Regions from separate parts of the Lysobacter sp. OAE881 genome, predicted to be linked through region 1. Evidence: predicted binding sites of a transcription regulator. Region 1 holds the regulator's gene; each other region holds the start of a gene.
The links. Region 1 encodes HrcA, which represses chaperone genes, less so after heat shock. Its sites were predicted from a motif close to TTNGCACTCNNNNNNNNNGAGTGCNAA; they were not measured.

Region 1 (7,808 bases):
GACGTACAGGTCGCCCGGCGGCGAACCGGCCGGGCCGGCTTCGCCCTCGCCCGCCAGGCGGATGCGATCGCCGTTGTCGACGCCCGCGGGGATCTTCACCTGCAGCGTCTTGGTGCGTTCGACACGACCCTGGCCATTGCAGTCGGCGCACGGGTTGGGAATCGTCTTGCCGCGACCGCCGCAATGCGGGCAGGCCTGCTGCATCGAGAAGATGCCGCGCTGGAAACGCACCTGGCCGCGGCCATGGCAGGTCTGGCAGGTTTCGGTCTTGCCGTCGGCCGAACCCGAGCCATCGCAGGTCTCGCATTCGTCGAGCGTCGGGATCTCGATGGTCTTCTCGGCACCGAAGACGGCTTCCTCGAGCGACAGCTCCATCACGTAGCCGATGTCGGCGCCGCGACGCGGGCCGCGCTGGGCGCCGCCACCGAAGATGTTGCCGAAGATGTCGCCAAAGATGTCGCCCATATCGGCGTAGCCCTGACCGCCGCCACCGCCCATGCCGTGCTCGAACGCGGCATGTCCGTGCTGGTCGTAGGCGCGACGGCGGTTGCCGTCGGACAGGACTTCGTAGGCTTCCTTGCACTCCTTGAACGAAGCTTCCGCGGCGGCGTCGCCGGGGTTGCGGTCCGGATGGAACTTCATCGCGCAGCGGCGATAGGCCTTCTTCAGGTCTTCGTCGCTGGCGTCGCGGGCCACGCCCAGCACTTCGTAGTAGTCGCGTTTGCTCATGGAGCGATTCGGGATTCGTGATTCGGGATTCGTGAAAACAACGGCGGCTCAGACACAGGAAAGGGATCCGGGCACGGAAACTGCTTTTCCGAATCCCGAATCCCCATTCCCGAATCCCGGCTTTACTTCTTGTCGTCCTTGACTTCGGTGAACTCGGCGTCGACCACGTCGTCGGACTTGGCGCCGCCCGACGGGCCGGCACCGGCGTCCGGACCGCCCGGCTGGCCAGCGGCCGACGCCGCCGCGAACAGCGATTGCGCGGCCTCTTCCAGCGCCTTGGACTTGGCCTCGATCTGGCCCTTGTCGTCGCCGCGCATCGCGGTTTCGAGTTCGGCGATCGCGCCCTCGGTGCGACCGATGACGTCGCCGGCCACCTTGTCGCCGTTGTCCTTGATGGCGCTGCGCGCGGTGTGGATCAGCGCGTCGGCGTGGTTGCGGGCCTGCACCAGCTCGTGGAACTTCTGGTCTTCCTCGCGATGGGCTTCCGCGTCGGAGACCATCTTCGCGATCTCTTCCTCGGACAGGCCCGAACCGGCCTTGATCTCGACCTTCTGTTCCTTGTTGGTCTTCTTGTCCTTGGCCGACACGTGCAGGATGCCGTTGGCGTCGATGTCGAAGGACACCTCCACCTGCGGCATGCCGCGCGGCGCCGGCTCGATGCCGGTCAGGTCGAAGCGGGCCAGCGACTTGTTGTAGCGGGCCTGCTCGCGCTCACCCTGCAGCACGTGCACGGTCACGGCCGACTGGTTGTCCTCGGCGGTGGAGAACACCTGCGAGGCCTTGGTCGGGATGGTCGTGTTCTTCTCGATGATCTTGGTGAACACGCCGCCCAGGGTTTCGATGCCCAGCGACAGCGGGGTCACGTCGAGCAGCAGGACGTCCTTGACGTCGCCGGCCAGCACGCCGCCCTGGATCGCGGCGCCCAGCGCCACGGCTTCGTCCGGGTTGACGTCCTTGCGCGGCTCCTTGCCGAAGAATTCGGCCACGGCCGACTGCACCTTCGGCATGCGGGTCTGGCCACCGACCAGGATCACCTCGCTGATCTCGCTGGCGCGCAGGCCGGCGTCGTTCAGCGCGATGCGGCACGGTTCAATCGTGCGCTTGACCAGGTCGTCGACCAGCGCTTCGAGCTTGGCGCGGGTCAGCTTGATGTTCAGGTGCTTCGGGCCCGAGGCATCGGCCGTCACGTACGGCAGGTTCACTTCGGTCTGCTGCGCGCTGGACAGTTCGATCTTGGCGCGCTCGGCAGCATCCTTCAGGCGCTGCAGGGCCAGCGGATCCTTGCGCAGGTCGATGCCCTGGTCCTTCTGGAATTCCTCGACGAGGTAATCGATGACGCGCTTGTCGAAGTCTTCGCCGCCCAGGAACGTGTCGCCGTTGGTGGACAGCACTTCCACCTGCATTTCGCCGTCGACCGAAGCGATCTCGATGATCGACACGTCGAACGTGCCGCCGCCGAGGTCGTAGACCGCGACCTTGCGGTCGCCGCCCTTCTTGTCCATGCCGTAGGCCAGCGCGGCCGCGGTCGGCTCGTTGATGATGCGCTTGACGTCCAGGCCCGCGATCTTGCCAGCGTCCTTGGTCGCCTGGCGCTGGCTGTCGTTGAAGTACGCCGGCACCGTGATGACGGCTTCGGTGACGGTCTCGCCCAGGTAGGCCTCGGCGGTCTTCTTCATCTTGGCCAGCACTTCGGCCGAGATCTGCTGCGGGGCCATCTTCTTGCCGTCGGAGGTCTCGACCCAGGCGTCGCCGTTCTCGTGCTGGGTGATCTTGTACGGGACCAGGCCGATGTCCTTCTGGACTTCGGCGTCGGTGAACTTGCGGCCGATGAGGCGCTTGACGGCGAAGAACGTGTTCTTCGGATTGGTGACGGCCTGGCGCTTGGCGCTGGCGCCGACGAGGACTTCGCCGTCCTTGGTGAAGGCGACGATGGACGGGGTGGTGCGATCGCCTTCCGCGTTCTCGATGACGCGCGGCTTGCCGCCTTCCATGATCGCCACGCACGAATTGGTCGTGCCCAGGTCGATACCGATGATCTTGCCCATGGTGTTGCTCCCTCTCTGATCTTTTGACTGTGCGGCGGCGCGAGACCGCCTGCTTGAAGGTTGATGGCGGCCACGTGCCGCCGATGTGCGTTATCTGGGGGGCTCGCGGCCCCGCTTCAAGGCGTCAGTCGTGCCTGGCCACCACGACCAGCGCCGGGCGCAGGAGGCGATCGTTCAGCACCCAGCCCTTCTGGTAGACCTGCACGACGTCGCCCGGCGCGTGGCCGGCGGGATCGACCATGCTCATGGCCTGGTGGCGTTCGGGGTCGAACGGCTGGCCGACCGGGTCGACCATGGTCAGGCCGTTCTCCGACACCACCTTCAGCAACTGGCGCAGCGTCAGCTCCATGCCTTCGCGCAGGTGGGCGGCGGTATCGGCCTGCACGGCCAGGCCGGCTTCGAGGCTGTCGATCACCGGCAGCAGCTCGGCGAGCAGGCGTTCGTTGGCGAACTTGCGCGCCATGTCGACGTCGCGCGCCATGCGCTTGCGCTGGTTTTCCAGCTCGGCGCGCTCGCGCAGCGTCTCCTCGCGCAACTGGGTCAGCTCGGCCTGGAGGCCTTCGAGCTGCGTGGCGAGCGCGTCGGGGGTCTCGGTGTTGGGGGCTGCTTCGGCGGTCTGGTTGGGTTCGCCGGAAGGCGTGCTAGCGGTCATGCGGTGCTCCATCCCTGCGCCATGGGCGCTCAAACATGCTGGAATTCAAGGTCTTGCAGCCGCGCTCACAGGCGCGTCAGGGCAGCAATGGGGCCCGCCCGTGCCGGATTCAAGACGGCAATGTCCAACACGAACGCACCGGCGGATGCCGGCCAGCGGCCTCCTCCACGGGATACGCGTGACCCGTTACGAGTCCGGGTTCAGCGCTGCACCGAGCGCGTCCGCCGCGGCCTGCACCACGGGGATCACGCGGTCGTAGGCCATGCGCGTGGGGCCGATGACGCCCAGCACGCCCAGGACCGTCCCCGAGCCGGAGGCCACGTACGGGGCGGTCACCAGCGACATGCCTTCCAGCGGGGCCAGGCCGGTTTCCTCGCCAATGAAGATGCGCACGCCCGGCGCCTGCACGGTGCGTTCGAGCAGCTGGAGGATCTCCCGCTTGCGCGAGAAGGTGTCGAACAGGTCGCGCAGGCGATCCAGGTCGGCCAGTTCCTGCACGCCCATGAGGCGGGTTTGGCCGGCCAGCACCATGTCGCCGCCGCCGGGCGCGAGCGCCTGCTCGGCCAGTTCGACCGACTGCGCCAGCAGCAGCTGCATCTCGTCCTGTGCGCTGCGCAGTTCTCGCACCAGCGTGGCGCGGATGTCGGCCACCGTGCGCCCGGCGAAGTGTGCGTTGAGGTAGTTCGCCACGCGCTCCAGTTCGCCGGCATCGAACGGCCGGCGCGTGAGCACGATGCGGTTCTGCACCTCGTTGTCGGCGAAGACCAGGATCGCCAGCACGCGCGAGCCGTCCAGCGGCACGAAGTCGATGCGCCGGAAGGCGAACTGCTCGCGCTTGGGCACGCTGACCACGCCGACGAAATGGGTCATCGCCGACAGCAGCTCCGACGCGCTGCCCAGCAGCGCCTGCGTGCCCGACCCCGCCGGCAGTTCGCCGCGAAGACGCGCGACGTCGGTTTCCGGCAACGGCCGCACCTGCAGCAGCGAGTCGACGAAGAGCCGGTAGCCCTGCGGCGTCGGCACGCGCCCGGCCGAGGAATGCGGGGCGCTGAGCAGCCCGGCGTCTTCCAGGTCGGCGAGGATGTTGCGGATCGTCGCCGGGCTGACGTCCAGCCCCGCGTGGCGCGCCAGCGTCTGCGACCCGATCGGCTCGCCGCTGCGGATGTAGCGGCCGATCAGGGTGCGCAACAACTGGCGTGCGCGCGGGTCGAGGCTGGGATCGGCGGGTTTGCGGCTCATGTCGGCGATATATGACGGCTGGGTACGGGGCGCAAGTCGGGACGCACGGAGCCCTCTGCCCGGAGCCGCACGCGGCGCCAGCGCACGAAGCGGAACCCCGGTCGCGATCTCCACCCGTGAGACGCCCCACCGCTATCAAGCCGCAACCCACACAGGGCACAATCGCGCTCCGATGCTCGTCCACCTGTCCCTCAAGCAATTCGCCGTCGTCACCGAAGCCGAACTGGCCTTCGGTCCCGGCCTGACCGTCATCTCCGGCGAAACCGGCGCGGGCAAGTCGCTGCTGGTCGACGCACTGGGCCTGATCTCCGGCCTGCGCGCCGACAGCGGCGTCGTGCGCCACGGCGCCGACCGCGCCGAACTGGCGGCCGAATTCACTCTCGACGACGTCCCCCTCGCCGCCGCGTGGCTGCGCGAGCACGAACTCGACGAGGACGATGCCTGCCAGATCCGTCGCGTCATCCGCGCGGATGGCGGCTCGCGCGCCTGGGTCAACGGCCGTCCGGTGACGCTGGGGCAGCTCGGCGAGCTGGCCGCGTTGCTGGTGGAGATCCACGGCCAGCATGAACACCAGGCGCTGCTCTCGCGCCCGAGCCAGCTCGCGCTGCTCGACGCGTTCGGCCGCACCGATGCCGAACGTCGCGCCGTCGAAGCCGCCGCGGCCCGCTGGAGCGCGTTGCTTGCCGAGCGCGAAACGCTGCTCGCGCAGGGCGACGTCTCCGACCGCATCGACTGGCTCGAACATCAGCACGCGGAGCTCGATCGCGAGGAGCTCGCGCCCGAGGCCATCGCGCGCCTCCTGTCCGATCACCGTCGTCACGCGCACGCCGCCGGGCTGATCGCCGCCTGCGAAGGCGCGTTCGCGCAACTCGGCGGCGAAGACGGCCCGTCGCTTTCGCGCACGCTCCAGCACGTGCGTTCGGATCTTGCGCGTGTCGCCGAGCACGAGCCGCGGCTTTCCGAAGTTGACGGCATGCTCGATGCGGCGACCATCCAGATCGACGAAGCGCTCGCACTCCTCGACCGCGTGCGCAGCGACCTCGACCTGGACCCGTCGGCCTTCGACGCGCTCGAACACCGCCTTGGCCGCTTGCACGAGCTGGCGCGCAAGCACCGCGTCACGCCAGAACAGCTCGCCTCGCAACGCGACGCCATCGCGACCGAACTCGACGCCCTGCGTGGCGCGGGCGTGCGCTTGGCAAAACTCGATGGCGAGATCGAAACGGCCCGCACCGCATGGCGTGAGGTCGCGCAGGTGTTGAGCGCGCGGCGTCGCGAGGCGGCGGCGAACCTGGCGTCGAGCACGAGCGCGCTGATCGGCGAACTCGGCATGGGCGGCGGACGCTTCGACGTCGAGCTGGAGCCGCTCGAATCCGAACGCCCCGATCCGCAGGGCGCCGAGCGCGTGGAATTCATGGTGGCGGCCAACCCTGGGCAGCCGGCGCGTCCGCTGCGCAAGGTGGCGTCGGGCGGCGAACTGTCACGTATCTCGCTGGCGATCGAGGTCGCGGCGCTGGGGCTCGATACCGTGGCGACGATGGTCTTCGACGAGGTCGATACCGGCATCGGCGGCGCCGTGGCGGAGATCGTCGGCCAGAAGCTGCGCGCGCTTGGAGCGAGCCGCCAGGTGCTGTGCGTCACCCACCTGCCGCAGGTTGCCGCGCAGGGCCATGCGCATTACCGCGTGAGCAAGGCCAAGAGTGAAGGCGTCACGCAGAGCGCAGTGCAGTTGCTCAAGGCGAAGGAGCGCGAGGAGGAACTGGCGCGCATGCTCGGCGGCGTCGAACTCACGCGCGAGGCGCGCGCGGCCGCTAAGCGGTTGCTGGCCGACGTGGTGTAACGCCGCGCCATCGCCCACGAAAAAGCCCGCCATCGGCGGGCTTTTTCGTTCGCGGAACCCGGCAGGTCAGACCGCCGGCGCGCCCTTTTTCCTGCGCACGTAGAGGACCAGCGAGTGCTCCTCGATCTCGTAGCCGTGCTTGGCCGCGACCTTGCGCTGCAGCTCTTCGATCTCCGGGCTTTCGAACTCGATGATCTTGCCGCTGTCGATGTCGACCATGTGGTCGTGGTGATGGCCGCGATCGAGTTCGTACACCGACTGCCCGGCCTCGAAGTTGTGCTTGAGCACCAGGCCGGCGGCTTCGAACTGCGTGAGCACGCGGTACACCGTCGCCAGGCCGATGTCCTCCCCGTGTTCGAGCAGGTGGCGGTAGATGTCCTCGGCAGTCATGTGCCGCGGCTTGGCCTGCTCGAGCAGCTCCAGGATCCGCAGGCGTGGATGGGTGACCTTGAGTCCGGCCTTGCGGAGTTCTTGCGATTCCATGATGGTCCCTCAACGATGCGGCGCGACCGGTGGCGCCGGAACGGCGGATGAACACGGCCGACCCCGAAGGTGGACGGCCCGACTCCGCGCTTGGTGGATGCGCCCGGCAGTGTATCATCGCCGCGTTATCCGCCTGTCGCAGACACCGATGCCGAAGCACATGCACAAGCTCCTGCTGGTCCTCTCCATTGCCTTGGTCACCAGCGGCTGCGGCATCCTTTACAAGCAACCGATCTACCAGGGCAACCTGCTGGAAAAGGCCAACGTCGACCAGCTCCAGACCGGCATGAGCAAGCAGCAGGTCACCCTGCTTCTCGGCACGCCGTCGATCGACGACCCCTTCCATCACGATCGCTGGGATTACACCGCCACGCAGCGCACCAACCGCCGCGGCACCACCGAGCAGAAGAACCTCACCGTGTGGTTCGAGAACGATGCCGTCGTGAAGTGGGAAGGCGACTACTTCCCCGAGCAGGACGAGCAGCTGGCGCGCCAGACGGTCAAGCAGTTCGGCCGCAACCTGCCAAAGGAAAAGGGCAAGAAGGGCCGCTGATCCGAAGGATCGCTCCCGCAGCGCAAACGAAAACCCCGGCTTACGGCCGGGGTTTTGTTTTGGTCGACTCGGCGCGCCGGCGCCTCGCATCCTTCGGATCGGCCATCAGGGGCCGCAGCAGTTCGACGCGATCGCCTTCGTGCAACACGGTCTCGCCATCGGCGCGAACGCCAAATACGGCACAGGCCACGATGTCCGCATCGTCCTTCCAGCCGGAGGCCGCCAACGCCTGCGCGACCGTCGCATCGGCGGGCAACTCGACCCACA
Region 2 (7,808 bases), 2.1 Mb from region 1:
CACGGGCAAGACGCTGGCCTTCCTGGTCGCGGTGATGAACCGCCTGCTGACGCGTCCGGCGCTGGCCGAGCGCAAGCCCGAAGACCCGCGTGCGCTGATCCTCGCGCCGACGCGCGAACTCGCCATCCAGATCCACAAGGACGCGGTGAAGTTCGGCTCCGACCTCGGCCTGAAGTTCGCCCTGGTCTACGGCGGAGTCGATTACGACAAGCAGCGCGAGCTGCTGCAGAAGGGCGCCGACATCATCATCGCCACGCCCGGCCGCCTGATCGACTACGTCAAGCAGCACAAGGTCGTGTCGCTGCACGCCTGCGAGATCTGCGTGCTCGACGAAGCCGACCGCATGTTCGACCTGGGCTTCATCAAGGACATCCGCTTCCTGCTGCGCCGCATGCCGATCCGCACCGAACGCCAGACGCTGCTGTTCAGCGCAACGCTCAGCCATCGCGTGCTGGAGCTCGCGTACGAGCACATGAACGAGCCGGAGAAGCTCGTCGTCGAGGCCGAGACCGTCACCGCGGCGCGCGTGCGCCAGAAGGTGTTCTTCCCGGCCGACGACGAGAAGATCCCGCTGCTGCTCGGCCTGCTCTCGCGCAGCGAAGGCGCGCGGACGATGGTGTTCGTCAACACCAAGGCGTTCGTCGAACGCGTCGCGCGTGCGCTGGAAAAGGGCGGTTACCGCGTCGGCGTGCTGTCCGGCGACGTGCCGCAGAAGAAGCGCGAGACGCTGCTCAACCGCTTCCAGAAGGGCCAGCTGGAAATCCTCGTCGCCACCGACGTGGCCGCGCGCGGCCTGCACATCGACGGCGTCTCGCACGTCTACAACTACGACCTGCCGTTCGACGCGGAAGACTACGTCCACCGCATCGGCCGCACGGCGCGCCTGGGCGCGGAAGGCGACGCGATCAGCTTCGCCTGCGAGCGCTATGCGATGTCGCTGCCGGACATCGAGGCCTACATCGAACAGAAGCTGCCGGTGGCGGCGGTCGAGGCCGACATGCTGGTCGCCATCCCGCGCCCGCCGCGCGAAGTGCCGGAAGGCGCCGAAGGCGAGGGCGAGAACGAAAGCATCGGTTCGATCTTCAAGGAAGCGCGCGAGCAGCGCGCGGCCGATGAGGAGCGCCGTGGCGGTGGCCGCAGCCGTGGCGGCAAGCCGGGCGGCGGTCGCAGCGAGGGCCGTCGTGAAGGCGGTCGTCGTGAAGGTGGTCGTGCGGAAGGCCGCGAAGGCGCGCCGCGTGGCGAGCGCAAGCCGCGTCCGCAGCCGGTGGTCGATGCCGCCGCGCAGGCGCACCAGGCCGTAGAGGCCGCGACGCCGCCGACCGGCGATGCCGAACGCGCGCCGCGCAAGCGCCGTCGCCGTCGTGGCGGTCGCCGCATCGAGGGTGCCGAAGCCGCCACGCAGGCCGCCGCGCCCGCACAGGCCGCACCGAAGTCGCCGACCCAGGTCCACGCGCAGAAGGCCGCCAAGGCCGCGGCGAAGGACGGCGACAAGCTCGGCCTGCTCCATCGCATCGGCCGCGGCCTGAAGTCGCTGATCTCGCGTTCGCCGCGCAGCCAGCATTGAGTTCCACGCTGGCGCCGCACGCATCCGGCGCCAGCCTCGCGAACCGCGTCGCGGTTTGCGCGCCTGCCGCGGATTTCGCCCTAGCCAGCGCCGCCCGTGCCGCCGATACTGGGCGGCACGAGTGGGTACACGGTGAGCGATGAGCGTCCTGCGCTTCGACAACGTCAGCAAGCGGTACGACGGCGGCCACGACGCGTTGAGCGAAGTGAGCTTCGACGTCGCGCAGGGCGAAATGCTGTTCGTCACCGGTCATTCGGGCGCGGGCAAGAGCACGCTGCTCAAGCTGATCCATCTTTCCGAACGCCCCAGCCGCGGCGCCGTCGTCTTCGGCGACCGCAACCTGCTGAAGGTACGTGGCCGCCGCATCGCGCTGCATCGGCGTGAGGTCGGCGTGGTGTTCCAGGACCATCGCCTGCTCGGCGACCGCAGCGTCGCCGACAACGTCGCGTTGCCGCTGATCCTGCGCGGCATGCGTCGCGCCGACATCGGCAAGCGCGTGCGCGCGGTGCTCGACAAGGTCTCGCTCGGCGCCCGCGCCAACGCACTGCCGTCGCAGCTGTCGGCCGGTGAACAGCAGCGCGTCGGCATCGCCCGTGCGATCGTCGGCGAACCGCGCCTGCTGGTCGCCGACGAACCTACCGGCAACCTCGATCCCACGCTGTCGGCCGAGATCATGGCGCTGTTCGAATCGCTGCCGGAACTCGGCACCAGCGTGCTCGTCGCCAGCCACGACCTCGCGCTGGTCAAGCGCATGAAGAAGCGCGTGCTTGTGCTCAATCAGGGTCGCCTGGTCGACGACATCTCGCCACAGGACCTCGCCCAGTGAGCGCGCCGACCGCCAATGCCTCGACCCGCCCGGCGCGTCCGAACTCGCGTCTTGGCACGTGGTTCGACCATCACGTCTACAGCCTCGTCGCCAGCGTCGGCCGCATGCTGCGCAAGCCGTGGGCGACCGCGCTGACCATCGGCGTGATGGCGGTCGCGATCACGCTGCCGCTCGGGCTGTGGGCCGCGCTCGGCAACGTCGAACGCTTCACCGGAACGGTGGAACAGTCGCGGCAGATCAGCCTGTTCCTGAAGCCGCAGGTGACGGTCGATCGCGCCCGCGCGCTGGCCGAGCAGCTCCGCGGTCGCGGCGACATCGCCACGCTCGACCTGCGCACGCCCGAGCAGGGCATGGAAGAACTGCGCCGCAGCAGCGGCCTGGGCGAGGCGATCAGCGCGGTGGACGGCAATCCCCTGCCGAGCGTGCTGGTCGTGACGCCGAAGGGCGACGAGACGACGCTCGCCGAATCGCTGCGCACGTTGCCGGATGTCGACGTCGTACAGCACGACGCCGCATGGCGCCAGCGCCTGGACCAGTGGCTGCGCTTCGGCGTGCGGCTGGCATGGGTGCTGGCGGCGCTGCTCGGCGTGGGCGCGCTGCTCGTGGTCGGCAATACCGTCCGGCTCGACATCCAGTCGCGTCGCGATGAAATCGCGGTGCTGCAGCAGCTCGGCGCCACCGACGGCTTCATCCGCCGCCCGTTCCTGTACCTGGGCTTGAGCTATGGACTGGCCGCAGGCCTGATCGCGCTCGGCCTGCTGACCGCCGCCGACCGCGCGCTGCGCGAACCGCTCGCCGCGCTCGCGCAGAGTTACGGAAGCCAGTTCGCGCTGCACGGCTTCGACCTGCTCGACGCCGTCGCCATCGTGATCGGCTCGGGCGTGCTCGGCTGGATCGGCGCCGGCCTTGTCGCCGGCCACTACCTGCGCCAGACGCGCCCGACGACATGAGCCAGGACCTTCGCCATCTCGCCAACGCCGCGCCCCGGATCATGGTGGTCGACGGCTCCAAGCTGGTGCGCAAGCTCATCGGCGACGTGCTGACGCGCGAGCTGAGCGACGCCGTCGTCGTGCCCTGCGCCGGTATCGCCGAAGCGCGTGCCGCGCTCGCCAGTGGCGCGGTCGACCTGGTCACCACGTCGCTCGTGCTGCCCGACGGCGACGGCATCGCGCTGGCGCGCGCCGTTCGCGAATCGGCGGGGCAGGCGTACGTGCCGATCATCGTCGTCTCCGGCGATGCGCAGTCGCACCTGGAATCGCGCCGTTTCACCGAAGACGTCACCGACTACTTCGACAAGGCGCTGGGCCACACCGCGCTGGCCGCGTTCATCCGTGGCTACGTGCAGCCCCAACCCATTCCGGGTGCGCGCGTCCTCTACGTCGAAGACAGCAAGGTCGTCGCGCTGGCGACCAAGCGCATGCTCGAACGCCATGGCCTGACGGTGCTGCACTTCGTCGGCGTGGAAGAGGCGCTGGAATTCCTTGAAGCGCGCCGTGGGCAGGACGACGTCGGCTGCGACCTCGTGCTGACCGACGTCTACCTGAAGGGCGCACTGAGCGGCAATGACCTGCTCGCCCGGCTGCGCGAGGACTTCGGCTACGGCAAGCGCCGGCTGCCGGTGCTGGTGATGACCGGCGACGGCAATGCCGACAACCAGAGCGCGCTGATCCGTGCGGGCGCCAACGACCTGGTGCTCAAGCCGATCGAGGAGCGCCTGCTGGTCACCAAGACGCTGTTCCAGCTGCGGCTGGCGCGGCTGCCCGAGCCGACGACGCTGGACGCATGAACGACGCGGCGGACAGCGGCGATCGCATCCGGCTGGACCCGTCATGGAAGGCGAAAGTCGGCGACTACCTGCAACGTCCCGACATGCAGCAGCTGTCGGGCTTCCTGCGCGACCGCAAGGCCGCCGGCGCGCGGATCTTCCCGCCGGGGCCGAACATCTTCGCCGCCTTCGACGCCACGCCGTTCGACCAGGTGAAGGTCGTGATCCTCGGGCAGGACCCGTACCACGGGGCCGGGCAGGCCCACGGGCTGTGCTTCTCCGTGCAGCCGGGCGTGCCCGTACCGCCGTCGCTGGACAACATCTTCAAGGAAATCGAGCGCGACCTCGGCGTCGCCCGCCCGGACCACGGCTGTCTGTTGCCGTGGGCGCGGCAGGGCGTGCTGATGCTCAACGCCGTGTTGACCGTCGAGGAAGGGCGCGCCGGGGCGCATCAGGGCAAGGGCTGGGAAGGCTTTACCGACCACGTCGTCGACGTGCTCAACCGCGAGCGCGAAAGCCTGGTCTTCATGCTCTGGGGCAGCTACGCGCAGGCCAAGGGCAAGGTCATCGACCCGCGCCGGCACAGGGTGCTGAAGGCGCCGCACCCCTCGCCCCTGTCGGCCTACCGGGGCTTCATCGGCTCCGGCCATTTCTCGGCCGCCAACGAGTACCTCGTCCGCCACGGCAAGACGCCCATCGACTGGTCCTTGCCCGGGCGCGCTGCCCTGACCCCCTGAACGCCGGCTGGGCGGCCTCATCGGTCTTGCGGAAAACGATTTCGGCCCAATGAACTTCCGAGGCTTGTTCGGGTCTATGAACCGGTGCGCGGGAACGTTCCGGTCATGCAATCCAGACACTCCGCTCACGCACCAAGTGATTGATTTGCAAGCCTTGCATGGCGCGCGCTCGACGATTGAGCCCGTCCGGGGTTTGTCCCACCCATGAAACACTGAGGCCCTTTCGACCTTTAGCAGAGCCCTATTTCGACTGCTAAGATGACCCCCATGACCCAGAACACGCTCACCCTCCCGCTGGTCTCCAACAACCTTCCGGTGCCGAGTGCGCTCGGTTCGCTGGACGCCTACGTCAACGCCGTGCACCGCATCCCGGTGCTCACCGCGGAAGACGAGCAGGCGCTGGCGCGTCGATTCCGCGACGGCGAGGACCTCGATGCCGCCCGCGAGCTGGTGCATTCGCACCTGCGCTTCGTGGTGCACGTCGCGCGTGGCTACAACGGCTACGGCCTGCAGCTGGGCGACCTTATCCAGGAAGGCAACATCGGCCTGATGAAGGCGGTCAAGCGCTTCGACCCCGACCAGGGCGTGCGCCTGGTGTCCTTCGCCGTGCACTGGATCCGTGCCGAGATGCACGAGTTCATCCTGAAGAACTGGCGCATCGTGAAGGTCGCCACGACCAAGGCGCAGCGCAAGCTGTTCTTCAACCTGCGCAAGTCCAAGACCCGCCTGGGCTGGATGAACGCAGAGGAAGTCCGCGCCGTCGCCCAGGACCTCAACGTGTCCGAGCGCGAAGTGCTGGAGATGGAATCGCGCCTGTCGGGCCGCGACATCGGCTTCGATGCGCCGGACGATGACGACGACAACGCTCCGCCGTCGCCGGTCGCGTACCTGCGTACCGATGCCGAGGATCCGTCGCAGACCTACGAGCGTGAGGACGAGGAAGACAACCACCTCGCCCTGCTGCGCGAAGGCCTGTCGGGTCTGGACCAGCGCTCGCGCGACATCGTCAAGCGCCGCTGGCTGGATTCGGAAAGCAAGATCACGCTGCAGGAACTGGCCGACGAATACGGCGTCAGCGCCGAGCGCATCCGCCAGATCGAAGCCAACGCGCTGAAGAAGATGCGCGCGCTGTTCGCGGCGTAAGCCTCCAGCGATTCGATGCATCGAAACGGCCCGGGAAACCGGGCCGTTTTCTTTTCCGCGCTGGCAAGCGTTGCTCGCCACAAGGATCGGATATCGAGCCCCGCGCGATGCGCCGAACATGGCCGCATCCACCGGGAGCCCTGCCATGTTCCGCATCCACGCGCTGCCAGCCGCGCAGTTCCAGCCCTTGTTCGCGTTGTCCGACGACGCGCTCGCAACGCGCGACATCCGTTCCGTCGTCGCCGACGAAGCGCATTCGTTCCCGTGTCGCGTGAGCCTGCGCGATGCCGAGCCCGGCGAGCGCCTGCTCCTGCTGCCGTACGAACACCACGCCGTGGCGACACCGTATCGCGCATCGGGTCCGATCTTCGTTCGCGAAGCCGCCACTGACGCGGCCTTCGACGCCGGCGAAGTGCCGGACCAGCTGCGCCGCCGCCTGCTGTCGGTCCGTGCGTACGGCGACGGCCTGATGCGCATCGCCGACGTGGTCGAAGGCAAGGAGATCGAAACGCTCGTCGCGAAGTTCCTCGCCCGAGCAGACGTCGACACACTGCACGTGCACTTCGCGCGCTACGGCTGCTACGCGTGCCGCGTCACTCGCGCGGACTGACCGCTCCGCGCGGTGGATCGCGACCCAGGATGATCCGCGCGTGCCGCTGGTAGCTCCAGTATGACCATGCCCAGTTGAGCAGCACGATCAGGCGGTTGCGGAAGCCGATCAGGAAGAACACGTGCGCGGCGAGCCAGAACCACCACGCGAGCAGGCCCGAGATCTTGAAGCCATGCAGGTCGACGACGGCCGCCATGCGGCCGATCGTCGCGAGGTTGCCGAAGTCGCGATAGCGGAACGCGGGCGTCGGCTTGCCGGCAAGCCGCGCCTTGATCGCCGCCGCCACGTGCGCGCCCATCTGCTTCGCCGCCGGCGCGACGCCGGGCACGGGCTTGCCGTCCTGCTGCACGCTGGCGAGGTCGCCGGCGACGAATATTTCCGGGTGCCCGGGCACGCTCAGGTCGGCTTCGACCGGCACGCGGCCCGCCCGATCGCGCGGAACGCCCAGCAGCGCGCCCAGCGGCGACGCGGCGACACCCGCTGCCCACAGCACCGTGCGCGACGGCACGAAGGTGTCGCCAAGCGTGTAACCGTTCGCGTCGATGGCGTTGACCGGCGTGCCGGTGACGACCTCGACGCCGAGTTTCTGCAACTGCCGGCGCGCCTTCTCCGACAGCGATTCGGGGAACGACGCCAGCACGCGCGGCCCGGCCTCGATCAAGCGCACGCGTGCGTGCGACGGATCGATGTTGCGGAATTCGCGCGTGAGCGTGTGGCGCGCGATCTCGGCGAGCGTTCCGGCAAGTTCCACGCCCGTCGGACCGCCGCCGACAACGGCGAAGTTCAGCCATGCATCGCGTTCGGCGGGATCGTCGCAGGCTTCAGCGCGTTCGAACGCGAGCAACAGGCGGCGACGGATCGCCAGCGCATCGTCCAGCGTCTTGAGCCCGGGTGCGTCGGCGCTCCATTCGTCGTGCCCGAAGTACGCGTGCGTGGCGCCGCTCGCGAGCAACAGATAGTCGTACGACATCGCGTCGCCATCGGCCAGCGACACTGTGCGCGCATGCGTGTCGATGCCGACCACTTCGCCCAGCCGCACTTCGACATTGCGCTGGTTGCGCAGGATGTGGCGCAGCGGCGCGGCGATGTCCGGCGACGACAAGCCCGCGGTCGCGACCTGGTACAGCAACGGCTGGAAGAGGTGGTGGTTGCGGCGATCGATG
Region 3 (7,808 bases), 1.3 Mb from region 1:
GCGCCTGCACGAGGAATTCGATCTCGCGAATGCCGCCGGGCCCGCGCTTGATGTCGTCTGCCAGTTCCTTGCGTGCGACCTCGGCGGTGATCGCCGCCTTCATGCCGCGCAGGCCGTCCAGCGCTCCGAAATCGAGGTACCGCCGATAGACGAACGGACGCAGGCTGTCGAGGAAGCGCTCGCCCGCTTCCGCGTCGCCGGCGACGGGTCGCGCCTTCTGCCAGGCGTAGCGCTCCCAGTCGCGGCCTTCGCGCTGGAAATACTGCTCCATCGCGTTGAACGACCACGCCACGCGGCCTGCGTTTCCGTACGGCCGCAGGCGCAGGTCGACGCGATGGCAGAAACCGTCCACCGTCGGTTCGTCGAGCAGTTTCGCCAGTTGCTGGCCAAGGCGCGCGAAGTAGTGCTCCGCATCGAGCGGACGCGCGCCGTCCGATTCGCCGTCGTGCTCGTAGGTGTGGACCAGATCGACGTCGGAGCTGAAATTGAGTTCGCCGCCGCCGAGCTTGCCCAGGCCGAACACCACAAGCCGCTGCGCGTTGCCGTCGCGATCGCGCAAGACGCCATGTCGCTGCGCGAACTCCGCTTCTACCGCGTCGAGGCCGATCTGCAGGCAGCGCTCGGCCAGATGCGTGCTGCCGGCAAGTGTCGCGCCGACGTCGTCCAGGCCGAGCACGTCGCGCCAGATCAACCGCGTGGAGCCGGCGGCGCGATAGCGACGCAGCAGCGCGGGCCAATCGGCGCGGTTGCTGGCATCAAGCACGGGTTGCGCAGGCGGCTCGGCGCCGTCGTCGCGCAGGAGGCGCTCCAGCAGTTCCGGCTGTCGCACGAGCGTGTCGATCGCGAAGTCGCTCGCGATGGCGACACGTTCGATGCGCGCGATCGCATGCGGATCGGAGAGGAGCTCGCCGGGCAACACGGCGCGCAGGCGCGGAAGGACACGCGCGAGCAGCGGTTGGAATCGGTCGGGGATTGAAGCGAGTGCGGGGGAAGTCATCGCGCCGATTCTGTCATGCGCGTTCGCTTCGTCGATTCGAGGTGCGCGCTGCTGGAGCGCTACGACGTGCTCGCGGCAAGAGGCGTGCCGACGAGGCAAATAAAAAGCCCGCCCCGGTCGAACCGGTTGCGGGCCTGCTCCCTCCCCCACGTCGGGATGCGCGCTGATCGTGAAGGAACCGTTAGGTGCAATGCACGCTGCACTGCAAAATAGAACTCAGCGGTTCAAATAGCGCTTCAATCGACTTGTAACGCCCGCCCTGTTCAGGTTTGGAAGCGGGACTCTCAGGCGTGATTACGCGCCCGCGAAGAACATCAGGTACACCAGCCGGCCATTTTCCATGCGGTCGCCAAAGGCCGGCCCCGCGGTGTGCCACAACCAAGGGCGCAGCAGCACCAGGCGGTTGAAACGCATCGGCGCGGTCATCGTCCGCTCCCATTTCGCGTCGTCGTTGGTGTCCTTCTCGATCACCTGCTGGTGCATGTGCTCGAGCGAGTCGTAGCCCATCGCGCGCGCTTCCTCCTCGCTCCACGGCGCACGTTCGCTGTTGGTCGGAAGATGGCGGAAGAATTCGGTGCCGCCGCGGCAATCCTCGGGTCGACTGAGGTAGAGGATCCCGGACCAGTACGCGTGGTCGATGTGCACCTTCGCGCGGCCCTTGTCGGCGGCCAGCGTCATGCGGAACTTCGCGTGCGATTGCAGCGGCGAGATCGGCTTGACGCGTTCGCCGACGATGTTCGACACCGTGCGGTCCAGCCCATCCATCTCGATGCGTTCGAGCGAATTGCGCCCCGGAAACGCGCCCTGCTGCTCGGGATAGGTAAGTTGCAGTCCGACCTCGCGCAGCGATTGCGCATCGCGCGTGCTGAGGAAGTCGTCGACGATGATCAGGGAGGTCGGCATGCGCGCGAGCTTATCGGCTCGACGCGTTGTGCGCACGACGCCCGATCGCACAAAAAAGAACCCCGCATCGCTGCGGGGTTCTTCGTGTCGCGTGACGCGGGAAGCGGGACTTAGAAGTCCATGCCGCCCATGCCGCCCATGCCACCGCCCGGCATCGCCGGCTCTTCCTTCTTCGGCAGCTCGGCGACCATCGCTTCGGTCGTGATCATCAGGCCGGCGATCGACGCGGCGTTCTGCAGCGCGGTACGCGTGACCTTGGTCGGGTCCAGGATGCCGGCTTCGAGCATGTCGACGTACTCGCCGTTGGCGGCGTTGTAGCCGAACGCACCCTTGCCTTCGATGACCTTGTTGAGGATGACCGACGGCTCTTCACCGGCGTTGGTCACGATCTCGCGCAGCGGCGCTTCCATCGCGCGCAGGGCGATCTGGATGCCGTGGTTCTGGTCTTCGTTGGCGCCCTTCAGGCCGGCGATCGCCGCCTTGGCACGCAGCAGCGCGACGCCACCGCCCGGCACGATGCCTTCTTCCACCGCCGCACGCGTGGCGTGCAGGGCGTCTTCGACGCGCGCCTTCTTTTCCTTCATCTCGATCTCGGTCGAGGCACCGACCTTGATCACCGCCACGCCGCCGGCCAGCTTGGCCACGCGCTCCTGCAGCTTCTCGCGGTCGTAGTCGGAGGAGGTCTCCTCGATCTGCGCCTTGATCTGCTTGATGCGGCCTTCGATACCCGAGGCATCGCCGGCGCCGTCGATGATGGTGGTGTTCTCCTTGGAGACCTGCACCTTCTTCGCGCGGCCGAGGTCCTTGATGGTGGCCTTGTCCAGCTGCAGGCCGACTTCCTCGGAGATCACGGTGCCACCGGTCAGGATGGCCATGTCTTCCAGCATCGCCTTGCGACGGTCGCCGAAGCCCGGGGCCTTCACGGCGCAAACCTTCACGATGCCGCGGATGGTGTTGACCACCAGCGTCGCCAGCGCTTCGCCTTCGACTTCCTCGGCGATGATCAGCAGCGGCTTGCCGGCCTTCGCGACGCCTTCCAGCACCGGCAGCAGGTCGCGCACGTTGGAGATCTTCTTGTCGTGCAGCAGGATGAACGGATCGTCCAGCTCGGCCTGCATCGACTGCTGGTTGTTGATGAAGTACGGCGACAGGTAGCCGCGGTCGAACTGCATGCCCTCGACGACGTCGAGTTCGTTCTCGAGGCCCGAGCCGTCCTCGACGGTGATCACGCCTTCCTTGCCGACCTTGTCCATCGCCTGCGCGATGAGGTCGCCGATGTTGGTGTCCGAGTTGGCCGAGATCGCGCCGACCTGGGCGATTTCCTTCGAGGTCGAGGACGGCTTGGAGATCTTCTTCAGCTCGCCCACGGCTTCAGCGACGGCCTTGTCGATGCCGCGCTTGAGGTCCATCGGGTTCATGCCGGCGGCAACGGCCTTCATGCCTTCGCGGATCAGCGCCTGGGCCAGCACGGTGGCGGTGGTGGTGCCGTCACCGGCGTTGTCGGAGGTCTTGGAAGCGACTTCCTTCACCATCTGCGCGCCCATGTTCTCGAACTTGTCGGCAAGCTCGATTTCCTTGGCGACGGACACGCCGTCCTTTGTGATGGTCGGGGCGCCGAAGCTCTTCTCGAGCACGACGTTGCGGCCCTTCGGGCCGAGCGTTGCCTTGACGGCATTGGCGAGGATGTTGACGCCGCGCACCATCTTGACGCGCGCGTCCTCACCGAAACGGATTTCCTTGGCTGCCATGGTTCTTAACTCCGGGATTCGTGATTCGTGATTTGTGATTCGTGGAAAGCGACAACCGTGATGCTCGTGATGCGGGGGATCGGTCAGCGCGCTGCGCTCGTCCGAATCGCCATTCCCGGACCACGAATCACGGCTTTCAGCCGAGCACGGCGAAGATGTCGTCTTCCTTCACCACCAGGTATTCGGTGCCGTCCAGCTTCACTTCGGTGCCGCTGTACTTGCCGAACAGGACCTTGTCGCCAACCTTGACCTTCGGGGCGCGCACGTTGCCGTTGTCGAACGCCTTGCCCTCGCCGACGGCGACGACTTCGCCCTTGATCGGCTTCTCGGTGGCGGAGTCCGGGATCACGATGCCGCCAGCGGACATCTTTTCTTCTTCCATGCGCTTGATGACCACGCGGTCGTAGAGCGGCTTGATATTCATGGCGACGAACACCTCTGTAAGTAGTTGAAACAGCGGAAAAAGTGTCGAAATTTTAGCAGTCGCCCGCGACGAGTGCCAAGATCGCGGGCAAACAGTACCCGGCGAACCGGGATCCGTCGGAGATGGGGCGGCAGCGGAACCTTTCAAGGCCTGCCGACATATCCGGTGCAGGCGGGAGCGACTGATTGGAACGCGGGAAGCGCGCGGCGCCGGCAAGGCCGGCCAAAAAAGAAAGAGCGCGCCCCGTGGAACGCGCTCTTTGGTATCGAAGTTGCCGTCCTGGCCCGGCGCCGTCCGTGCGCACGTGCTTCGAACCTGCGCCTGACACGGCGCACGGCAATGGTGTGCGTTCGTTCGCGTTCGGGCCAGCGGCGGGCTGGTCGCGCCTGCTGACCAGCGGTATCCATCCGGCCGGAAGGTTTGCCAGAATCTGCGATCCGGATTTGCTTTCGGTGGCGCGCCGGCTACCGGCAGCGCACACCTTCGGGTGTATTTCGTTCACCCTGTGACCATAGGTAGCCGCGATGACACCCCAGCAGCGGATCCGCCTCGCCCGCCGTCACGCCGGCCTCTCGCAGGCCGCACTCGGGGCCGCCGTCGGCGTGCAGCGCAGTGCGGTCGGTCACTGGGAGGCGGCGCGCGGCAAGTTCCCCAGCGTGGCGCACCTGCGCGAGATCGCACTGGTCACCGGTGTCCAGTTCGAATGGCTGGCGACCGGCCGCGGCAGCATGGGCCTGTCGGCCGACACGGCGCTGGATTCGGTGGCGGCCGCCGACGCCGTGCTGGTCGAGGATCCGCTCGAACTACGCCTGCTGGCCGCGTTCCGCGCGGCGCCGACGCGCGCCAGGGCGCCGCTGGTGGAAGTCGTCGAGCAGCTGGCCGAATTGCGTACCGGGCGAGCGCGCGTCACGGCGAAGACGGCGCGCGTGTAGCGTCTCAGCCGCCCGCCAAACGCCGGACCGCGGCCGCCGGAAGCGCCGCGCAATCGGCGGCCGGGGCGAACGCCGCCGTCGCCGTCTCGTCGCCCTGCACGAGCTGGAGCTGCTTTGCCGTCAGCGGCGCGGCCAGCACGGCCGTCCACACGGCGCGGATCGTGCCCTGCATCGGCGGCTCGGCCTGCGGCGCGCCGGACGCGTCGACGTAGACCAGGTCGCGGCCGGACGTGGCCAGGCGCTCGCCGGACTCCAGGTCGAGCACGCCGAGGTCGGCCGGATCGCTCCAGCAGTTCATCGCGCTCTCGCAGCTGAGGTCCAGCAACAGCCGTGGCGCCGGCATCGCCTGCGCACAGGCGGCACGCACGCGGATGCCGTGCGCGTCTTCGGTCTGGGCCATCGCGGCGGTACTGGCGAGTGCCAGCACGAGGCCGAGCGATGCGAGCAACGTGCGGTGGGACATCGAACCTCCTGGCCGGCCAGCGGAACGCCGGCGCCGGCAGCCTACGCCATCCGGGGGCGCATCGTGCAGGGTTCCGACGGAACGCTGCGGGCCGGTCCGGCACGGGCAGCGGCCGCAGGCAGGCCCTACACTGGCGCCCCTCATGCCCACGGCCACCGACCCGCGCGTGCGGCTGGTGCTCAGCACCTGCCCCGACGCACAGACCGCCGACGCCCTCGCCACCGCGCTGGTGGACGAGCGACTGGCCGCGTGCGTGAACGTGCTGCCCGGCATCCGCTCGGTGTACCGCTGGCAGGGCGCGATCGAACGCAGCGGGGAAGTCCTGCTGCTGATCAAGACCACGGCGGCACGCCAGGACGAACTGATCGCGCGGCTGAAGACGCTGCACCCGTATGAACTGCCTGAGGCGCTCGCGGTCGAAGCCGTCGGCGGCCTCGCCGCCTACCTCGGCTGGGTGGACGAACAGACACGTGACGATGACTGACCCGATCCGGACGCGCGCCGCGCGCCTGCTTTCCTTTTTCCTCCCGCTCGCGCTCGCGTTCGCCGCGCTGCCCGCCGCCGCCGCGATCGATCCCGACGACCTGCTGCCGGTCGACGACGCCTTCGCGCTGCGGGCCGAGGCGCCGTCCGCCGACCGCATCGAGATCCGCTGGCGCATCGCCGACGGCTATTACCTGTATCGCCACCGCATCGCCGTGCAGGCCGACGCCGGTTTCGCCGCGCAGCCGCTGCAACTGCCCAGGGGCGATCAGCACGAGGATGAGTTCTTCGGCAAGGTCGAGACCTACCGCCAGCAGCTCACCGCCGTGCTCCCCGGCCAGGCCAGCGCGCGCCAGGTCACGCTGAAGATCAAGTACCAGGGCTGCGCCGACGCCGGCATCTGCTATCCACCGCAGACGCGCAGCGTGACCGTTGCGCTGCCCGCCGCCGCGCAGGACAACGCCAAGCCGCTGGTGAACTTCGGCCCGCGCGGGAACGCGCCGCTGGGTGGCGGGCTGCTCGGCCAGAACGCCGGCACCGGCACCGATGCGCTGCCGCTGCCGCCGGAGCAGGCGTTCGGTTTCGAGGCGATCGCCGGCGACGGCAACACGCTGCTGCTGCGCTTCACCCCGGCGCGCGGCTATTACCTGTATCGCGACAAGACGACGCTGAAACTCGACGCCGCCGCGACGAAGGCCGGCTTCGCGCTCGGCGCACCGCGCTGGCCGAAGGGCGTGGCGCATCGCGACGAGCATTTCGGCGACGTCACGGTGTACTTCGACCAGATCGACGTACCGGCGCCGGTGAGCGCACGCACGACCGAGCCGGCGACGCTGCGACTGACGGCCGGATTCCAGGGCTGCCAGACGGACGGCATCTGCTATCCGCCGATGACGCGGGTGGTTGACGTCGCGCTGCCCGCGCGGAAGGTGCAGGCGATCTCGAACGGGCCTTCGACGCAGCTTCCGCTTGCGGCCGGTGAGCAGGGCGCGGCGCCCGCGCAGCCTCCCGCGAGCGATACCGCCGTCGCGGCGACGCCGACCGCGCCCGTTCCTTCCGCCGCGACGTCGACCGGCGAACGCGCGCCCGCGACCAACGCAGCCAACGGCGAGCAGGCCGAAGATGCGCGCCTCGCCGCCGCGCTGTCCGGCAAGGGCCGCTGGTTCGCGCTGCTGACTTTCTTCGCGCTGGGTCTGGGACTGTCGTTCACGCCTTGCGTGCTGCCGATGATCCCGATCCTCTCCGGCCTCATCGCCGGCCAGGGTCCGAACCTCGGCGTGCGTCGCGCGTTGACGCTGTCGTTCGTGTACGTGCTGGCGAGCGCAGTGGTGTTCACCGCGGCCGGCGTCGTCGCGGGCCTGGTCGGCGCGAACCTGCAGGTGGCCTTCCAGACGCCGTGGGTGATCGTCGCCTTCGCCGCGCTGTTCGTCGTGCTGTCGCTGTCGAGCTTCGGCCTGTACGAACTGCAGCTGCCCTCGTCGTTGCGATCGAAGCTCGGCGCGCTGAGCGATCGCCAGCGCGGCGGCTCGCTCGCCGGCGTGGCGATGATGGGCGCCCTGTCGGCGCTGATCGTCGGCCCCTGCGTCGCTCCGCCCCTGGCGGCGGCCGTGCTCTACATCGGGCAGACGCAGGATCCGGCCTTCGGCGGCGCGGCGCTGTTCCTGCTGGCGATGGGCATGGGCGTGCCGCTGCTCGTCTTCGGCGTCGCCGCCGGCAAGGGCCTGCCGACCAGCGGCCCGTGGATGGTCGCGGTGCAGCGCGCGTTCGGCTTCGTCTTCCTCGGGCTCGCGGTGTGGATGCTCTCGCGCATCGTGCCGGCGCCGGTGACGCTCGCGCTGTGGGGCGTGCTGCTGCTCGC

Region 2: a site for HrcA is predicted at 5,123-5,149, ahead of rpoH (RNA polymerase sigma factor RpoH). Genes of this name have one in related genera too.
Region 3: a site for HrcA is predicted at 4,125-4,151, ahead of groES (co-chaperone GroES). Genes of this name have one in related genera too.

What each region holds. Positions count from the first base shown of each region.
Region 1 is NZ_JBEPOG010000001.1:2,522,181-2,529,988, forward strand. Features, by position in the region: gene dnaJ (molecular chaperone DnaJ) at 1-729, opposite strand, end outside; gene dnaK (molecular chaperone DnaK) at 852-2,774, opposite strand; gene grpE (nucleotide exchange factor GrpE) at 2,899-3,426, opposite strand; gene hrcA (heat-inducible transcriptional repressor HrcA) at 3,613-4,665, opposite strand; gene recN (DNA repair protein RecN) at 4,838-6,505, shown strand; gene fur (ferric iron uptake transcriptional regulator) at 6,572-6,988, opposite strand; gene ABIE51_RS11665 (outer membrane protein assembly factor BamE) at 7,149-7,541, shown strand; gene ABIE51_RS11670 (RnfH family protein) at 7,582-7,808, opposite strand, start outside.
Region 2 is NZ_JBEPOG010000001.1:466,200-474,007, forward strand. Features, by position in the region: gene rhlB (ATP-dependent RNA helicase RhlB) at 1-1,564, shown strand, start outside; gene ftsE (cell division ATP-binding protein FtsE) at 1,704-2,390, shown strand; gene ftsX (permease-like cell division protein FtsX) at 2,387-3,340, shown strand; gene ABIE51_RS02095 (response regulator) at 3,337-4,176, shown strand; gene ung (uracil-DNA glycosylase) at 4,173-4,892, shown strand; gene rpoH (RNA polymerase sigma factor RpoH) at 5,160-6,035, shown strand; gene ABIE51_RS02110 (DUF1203 domain-containing protein) at 6,181-6,645, shown strand; gene ABIE51_RS02115 (NAD(P)/FAD-dependent oxidoreductase) at 6,629-7,808, opposite strand, start outside.
Region 3 is NZ_JBEPOG010000001.1:3,864,434-3,872,241, forward strand. Features, by position in the region: gene glnE (bifunctional [glutamate--ammonia ligase]-adenylyl-L-tyrosine phosphorylase/[glutamate--ammonia-ligase] adenylyltransferase) at 1-997, opposite strand, end outside; gene ABIE51_RS17675 (DUF6445 family protein) at 1,292-1,900, opposite strand; gene groL (chaperonin GroEL) at 2,011-3,648, opposite strand; gene groES (co-chaperone GroES) at 3,785-4,072, opposite strand; gene ABIE51_RS17690 (helix-turn-helix domain-containing protein) at 4,597-5,004, shown strand; gene ABIE51_RS17695 (hypothetical protein) at 5,009-5,467, opposite strand; gene cutA (divalent-cation tolerance protein CutA) at 5,610-5,951, shown strand; gene ABIE51_RS17705 (protein-disulfide reductase DsbD) at 5,944-7,808, shown strand, end outside.